Regions from separate parts of the Streptomyces sp. NPDC053069 genome, predicted to be linked through region 1. Evidence: riboswitches for the same ligand, from Rfam matches in the RefSeq annotation. Region 1 holds a riboswitch; each other region holds the start of a gene.

Region 1 (2,193 bases):
CCAGCTCCTCGCTGGTGGCACCGACGACGAGTTCGCCGTTCTCGCGGGGCACCAGATAGACCTGGCTGCCGCGGACGACGGCCCGTACGGTGCGGCTGAGGAACGGCGCGTACCGGCGCGGCACCGTCAGCCGCAGCACCTGGCCCTTCACCGGCCGCACCGGCGGCAGCAGCGCCTCGGGCACGCCCGCGAGCCGTCCGCTCATGCTCCCGGCCGCGAGGACGACCTGGCCGGCGCGCAGCCCGGTGCCGTCCGCGAGCGTGACCCCGGCGGCCCGGTCCCGTACGACGTCCAGCCGTTCCGCCCACGCCCGGTGGAACACCACCCCGGCCCGCTCGCACGCGGTCACCAGGGCCGCCGCGAGCCGGCGCGGGTCGATCTGGTGGTCGCCGTCGACCCGCAGGCCGCCGCGCACCCCGGGCGCCAGCATCGGCTCCAGACGCCGGCAGTCCCGCCCGGACAGCCACTCGGACTCCAGGCCGCAGCGCCGCTGCAGGGCGTGCAGTTCCCGCAGATGTGCGCGGTCGTCGGCGTCGAGCGCGACCTGGAGGGTGCCGCAGCGGCGGTAGCCGAGGTCGTGGCCGGTCAGCTCGGTCAGCTCGGCCGCGAAGTCCGGGTAGCGGCGGGCCGATTCCAGATTCAGGGCGAGCAACGTCTCCTCGCCGTAGTGCAGTTCGGTGACCGCGGCCAGCATCCCCGCCGCGACCCGCGCGGCCCCGCCGCCGGGCTCGGGGTCCGCCACGGCCGTGGCGAGCCCGCGCTGCGCCGCGCGCCAGGCCGTGACCAGGCCGATGATGCCGCCCCCGATGACGAGGACGTCGGACGTGTCGGATGTACGTGACGACATGGGCGTCCAGCCCCTCCCTTCGCCGGCATGACCCGGATCAGGTTCGTACGGTCGGAGGCCGCCAGCCTCCCTCTCAGCCCGGTGCGTCCGGGCTCCCGCGAGTGCTTGTACGGTGGCCACCCTAGCCCGCCCCGCTCGTCACCCGTAAGGGAGCCCCTGCCCGTGCCCCGGTCGCTCGACGGACTGATCCTCGCCCCCGTGGCGGACCAAGCCCCAGGTCAGGTGGGCTCCCGCACCCGGTTCGCCTACCACGAGAAGGCTGGCGAGATCTGGGCCGAGTACGCGGGGGGCGACGTGGTACGCGGCCATCTGGTCGGCACCCGGGAGGGCGACCGGCTGGACTTCCGCTATGTCCAGCTGAGGACCGACGGCACGACCGCCTCGGGGCACTGTGTGTCCACGGTCGTCGAGCTGCCGGACGGGCGGGTACGCCTGGAGGAGACCTGGGAGTGGGAGTCGCGGGCGGGCTCCGGCACGAGTGTTGTGGAACAGGTCACCGAGCACGCCCGCTGACTGACGCTGCGTCACTGTCTATGGTGATCAGGTGAGCCAGCAGACAGCACAAGAGGGCACGTCACAAGGGCGGCGCGTGGTCGTCGTCGGCGCCGGCATGGCCGGGGTGCAGACCGCGGTCGCCCTGCGCGAACAGGGCTTCAAGGGCACCGTCACCCTCATCGGCGCCGAACCCCACCAGCCGTACGACCGGCCGCCGCTGTCCAAGGCCGTACTGCTCGGCAAGGCCGAGGACTCCGCCTTCGACGTGGACTTCGAGTCGCTCGGCGTCGAGCTGCGGCTCGGCTGCGAGGTACTGGGCGTGCGCCCCGCCGCACACGAGCTGGACACCGAGCAGGGCCCGGTGCCGTACGACGTCCTGGTCCTCGCCACCGGTGCCGAACCGATCAGCCTGCCCGGCACCGAGGGCGTCCCCGGCGTGCACCTGCTGCGCACCCTGGACGATGCCGAACGGCTGCGGCCGGTGCTCGCCCGGCAGCACGAGATCGTGGTCGTCGGCGCCGGCTGGATCGGCGCCGAGTTCGCCACGGCCGCCCGCGAGGCCGGCTGCGCGGTGACCGTCGTGGAGGCAGCCGACCGCCCGCTCGCCGGCGCCCTGCCCGCCGAGGTCGCCGCCCCGATGGCCGCCTGGTACGCCGACGCCGGCGCCGAACTGCGCACGCTCGCGCGCGTGGAGCGCGTCGAGCCCGGCGCGGTCGTGCTCGCCGACGGCACCCGGCTGCCCGCGGGCGCCGTCGTCGTCGGCATCGGCGCCCGCCCCGCCACCATCTGGCTGGCCGGTTCCGGCATCGAACTGGGCCCGCACGGGGACGTCCTCGCCGACGACCGGCTGC
Region 2 (2,193 bases), on a different contig from region 1:
TGCCGATGGGGACGGGGGAGTTGCGCAGCACCCACTCACGCGTCGTGTGGATGTTGCGGCCGGTGGAGAGGTCCATGACCGTGTCGGCGCCCCAGCGGGTCGCCCAGGTCATCTTCTCCACCTCCTCCTCGATGGAGGAGGTCACCGCGGAGTTGCCGATGTTGGCGTTGACCTTCACCAGGAACCGCTTGCCGATGATCATCGGCTCGATCTCCGGGTGGTTGACGTTGGCCGGCAGTACCGCCCGGCCTGCCGCGAGCTCCTCGCGGACCACCTCGGGAGAAACGTTCTCCCGGATGGCCACGTACTCCATCTCCGGGGTGATCTCGCCCCGACGGGCGTACGCGAGCTGCGTCACGGCCTCTCCGCTGCGGCCCCGGCGCGGCTGACGCGGCCGTCCGGGGAAGACCGCGTCCAGATTGCGCAGCCCGCCACGCGGCGACGTGTGCTTGATGCCGTCGTCCTCGGGACGGACGGGACGGCCCGCGTACTCCTCGGTGTCGCCGCGGGCGATGATCCAGTTCTCCCGCAACGGCGGCAGGCCCCTGCGGACATCGGTATCAACGAGTGGATCGGTGTACGGGCCCGACGTGTCGTACAGCGTGACCGACTGCCCGTTGGTGAGGTGCACCTGGCGGACCGGCACGCGCAGGTCGGGGCGCGAGCCCTCGACGTACGCCTTGTGCCAGCCGATGGACTTCCCGGCCTCCTGGGACTTCTCGTCCTGAACGGAGGCAGGCGTGCGTGCGTCCTTGTTGGTCATGAGACCTACTCCCTACGCCGGCATTACCCGGTAACAGGTTCGGCGGTCGACGCAGCGGTTTCCGTCTGCCGACGTTTCCTGCGGAACATCGCCTGTTCCACGTGAAACATCGCGTGTACGGAGGTCAGCGCCCTCTCAGCCCGGTGCTCCGAGCTCCCGCGTGTGCAAAGGTGCCTCCACGCTAGCGTCATATGTGGCGCGGTGAACAGTGGGCCCCCCGCCGTTCTTGCAATGATCGGGCGGTGACCAGGATGGAGCAGTACCCCTATCAGCCGCACGAGCCGCACCATCGAGAGGGCTCGGGGCAGGCAGCCGGCTTCGGCGGGAGCGGCGGCGACCAGGGTCCCGAGCGGGGATCCGGTGGGGACGACGGCCGCGGTCACGGCCGCGGGCACAGTCACGCGCACGGCCACAGCCACAGCCACAGCCACGGTCCCGCGGCCCCGGTCTCCCAGCACCTGCGCAAGGTCATCGCCGCGATCCTGGTCCCGTTCACCGCGGCGGTCGTCGTCGGGCTGCTGGTGCTCTGGCCCGGGGGAGCCCCGGCCCACAAGCGCACCGGCGTCGGCTTCGACCGGGAGACACAGCAGGCCACGGTCACCAGGGTCGTCGAGGTGAGCTGCCGGTCGGTGAACGCCTCCGGTGACACCCCGACCGGCGACACCTCCACCGCCGAGGGCGCCTCGGCGCAACAGGAAGCGAAGGGACGCTGCAAGAAGGCGACCGTCCGGGTCGACACCGGCAAGGACAAGGGCCGTACGTTCACCGAGATCGTGCAGCCGGACCAGACCCGGCAGTTGCACCAGGGCGAGAAGGTCGTGGTCGCCTACGAGCCTTCGGCACCGAAGGACCTGCAGTACTCGGTGGCGGATGTGAACCGCAAGTTCCCCATGACACTGCTCGCGGGGATCTTCGCGCTCGCCGTGGTGGTGGTCGGCAGGCTCCGCGGCGTCATGGCGCTCATCGCACTGGCGGTGAGCTTCCTGGTGCTGACCCTGTTCATCCTGCCCGCGATCCTCCAGGGTTCGAACCCGCTGCTCGTGGCAGTGGTCGGATCGAGCGCCATCATGCTGATCGCCCTGTACATGTGCCACGGCCTGTCGGCGCGGACGTCGGTGGCGGTGCTCGGCACGCTGATCTCCCTGTCGCTGATCGGTGCACTCGGGTCCCTCTTCATCGGCTGGGCCGCCCTGACCGGCAACACGGACGACAACACCGGCCTGATCCATGGCCTGTATCCGTCGATCGACATGAGCGGCCTGCTGCTGGCCGGCGTCATCATCGGCTCGCTCGGTGTCCTGGACGACGTGACCGTGACCCAGACGTCAGCCGTCTGGGAGCTGCACGAGGCCAATCCGTCAATGGGCTGGCGCGGGCTGTACCGGGCCGGCATCCGTATCGGCCGCGACCACATCGCCTCCGTGGTCAAC
Region 3 (2,193 bases), on a different contig from region 1:
GCCGGCGACGACGGTCGGCAGCACGAACGGCACGGTGACCACGGCCCGCAGCAGCTGCTTGCCCGGGAAGTCGAAACGGGCGAAGACATGGGCGGCGGGCAGCGCGAGCAGCAGTGTGAGCGCGGTGGAGGCCAGCGCCTGCCAGGTGGTGAACCACAGCACGTGCCGGATGTCCGGCCGCATGACCACGTCCGTGAGCCGCCCGAACTGCCAGGCGCCGTCCACCTTCAGCCCGCGCGCGACGATCGCGGCCACGGGCCAGGCGAAGAACAGCGCGAAGAACGCGACGGGCAGGGCCATGAGCCCGAGCCGCGCCGCGCTCCCCGCGCGGTCCTTCCGAGGGGCTACTTCAGTACGAGCGAGGTCCACGACTTGACCCACTGGTCACGGTTGGCGGCGATCTTGCCGGGGGCCATGGTCTCGGGATGCTGGGCGGCCTTGCCGTACTCGGTGAACTCGGCGGGGACCTTCGCCCCCTGCACCACCGGGTAGACGTACATGTTCAGCGGCATGTCCTCCTGGAACTCCTTGGAGACCAGGAAGTCGATGAACGCCTTGGCGCCCTTGGGGTTCTTGGCGTTGCCGAGCAGTCCGGCGAACTCGATCTGCCGGAAGCAGGTGCCGTACGCCACGCCGGTCGGGGCGGTGCTGGGCCGCTTCTTGGCGTAGATCACCTCGGCGGGCGGGGAGGAGGCGTACGTCACCACCAGCGGCCGGTCGCCGCCGGCCTTCTTGCCCTCGGACGATCCCGAGAACTCCTGGTAGTAGGCCTGCTCCCAGCCGTCGACGACCTTGACGCCGTTGGCCTTCAGCTTCTTCCAGTAGTCCGGCCAGCCGTTGTCCCCGAACCGGGCGGCGCTGCCGAGCAGGAAGCCGAGGCCGGGCGAGGAGGTGGCGGCGTTCTCGGTGACGAGGAGGTCCTTGTACGCCGGCTTCGTCAGGTCGGCGAAGGACTGCGGCGGGGTGAGGTGGTGGTCTGCGAAGTACTTCTTGTCGTAGTTGACGCAGATGTCGCCGTAGTCGACGGGCGTGACCCGGTGCTTGGCCTGGTCGAGTTGGTAGGCGGCGCCGACCTTGTCGAGGCCCTTGGCGGTGTACGGCTGGAAGAGGCCGTTGTCCAGGGCCCGGGACAGCAGCGTGTTGTCGACGCCGAAGAAGACGTCGCCCTGCGGGTTGTCCTTGGTCAGGACGGCCTTGTTGACGGCCTGCCCGGCGTCGCCGTCCTTGAGCACGTGGACCTTGTACCCGGTCTTCTTCTCGAAGTCCTGGAGCACGTTCTTGGACACGGCCCACGAGTCGTGGCTGACGAGGGTCACGGACGTGGAGTCCGCGGACGACGTGCCCTCGCCGGAACCGCACGCGGACAGGCTGATCAGGCCGAGCCCGACCGCCACGGCCACGAAGGTCTTGTTCTGCACTGGATGTCCTCCTGGGGTTGGCCAGGAAGAGACGCGGCCCTGCCCGGGCTTCGCGAGGAAGACCCGGGCAGGGCGCAACAGCTTGAGTGATGACCGAACTCCCTACCCAGAATGACCTGGGCGAGGTTCAGAGGGTCTGCGGCCCTGTCCGCCGCACTCTCAGCGCTGTGGCGCTCCCCTGTCGGAATATGAAGATGTGTGGACCCGGCCAGATTACCGCTCGGTGGCCGCCAGCTGACCACAGGCTCCGTCGATCTCCTGGCCCCGGGTGTCCCGGATCGTCACCGGCACACCATGAGCGGCGATGGCCTCGACGAAGGCCTTCTCGTCCTCCGGCCGGGAGGCGGTCCACTTCGACCCCGGCGTCGGGTTCAGCGGAATGAGATTGACGTGCACGGGCTTGCCCTTGAGCAGCCGCCCGAGCCGGTCACCGCGCCACGCCTGGTCGTTGATGTCCCGGATGAGGGCGTACTCGATGGACAGCCGGCGCCCGCTCTTCTCCACGTACTCGAACCCGGCGTCCAGCACCTCGCGCACCTTCCACCGCGTGTTCACGGGGACGAGGGTGTCACGCAGCTCGTCGTCGGGGGCGTGCAGGGAGATCGCGAGCCGGCACTTGAAGCCCTCGTCGGCGAACCGGTGGATGGCCGGCACGAGCCCGACGGTGGACACGGTGATCCCGCGCTGCGACAGCCCCAGCCCGTCCGGGGCGGGATCGGTCAGCGCCCGGATGGCACCCACGACCCGCTTGTAGTTGGCGAGCGGCTCGCCCATG

The links. Region 1 has a riboswitch for thiamine pyrophosphate ahead of thiO (glycine oxidase ThiO). Riboswitches for the same ligand answer to the same signal wherever they lie in the genome.
Region 2: another riboswitch for thiamine pyrophosphate. It lies ahead of thiC (phosphomethylpyrimidine synthase ThiC); the one in region 1 lies ahead of thiO (glycine oxidase ThiO).
Region 3: another riboswitch for thiamine pyrophosphate. It lies ahead of ACIGXP_RS22580 (thiamine ABC transporter substrate binding subunit); the one in region 1 lies ahead of thiO (glycine oxidase ThiO).

Annotation. Positions count from the first base shown of each region.
Region 1 is NZ_JBITZN010000008.1:46,722-48,914, forward strand. Features, by position in the region: gene thiO (glycine oxidase ThiO) at 1-847, opposite strand, end outside; TPP riboswitch at 845-956, opposite strand; gene ACIGXP_RS19805 (hypothetical protein) at 1,010-1,360, shown strand; gene ACIGXP_RS19810 (NAD(P)/FAD-dependent oxidoreductase) at 1,392-2,193, shown strand, end outside.
Region 2 is NZ_JBITZN010000004.1:389,588-391,780, reverse strand. Features, by position in the region: gene thiC (phosphomethylpyrimidine synthase ThiC) at 1-763, opposite strand, end outside; TPP riboswitch at 756-933, opposite strand; gene ACIGXP_RS11645 (YibE/F family protein) at 1,015-2,193, shown strand, end outside.
Region 3 is NZ_JBITZN010000009.1:188,928-191,120, reverse strand. Features, by position in the region: gene ACIGXP_RS22585 (ABC transporter permease) at 1-300, opposite strand, end outside; gene ACIGXP_RS22580 (thiamine ABC transporter substrate binding subunit) at 345-1,418, opposite strand; TPP riboswitch at 1,500-1,608, opposite strand; gene rlmN (23S rRNA (adenine(2503)-C(2))-methyltransferase RlmN) at 1,632-2,193, opposite strand, start outside.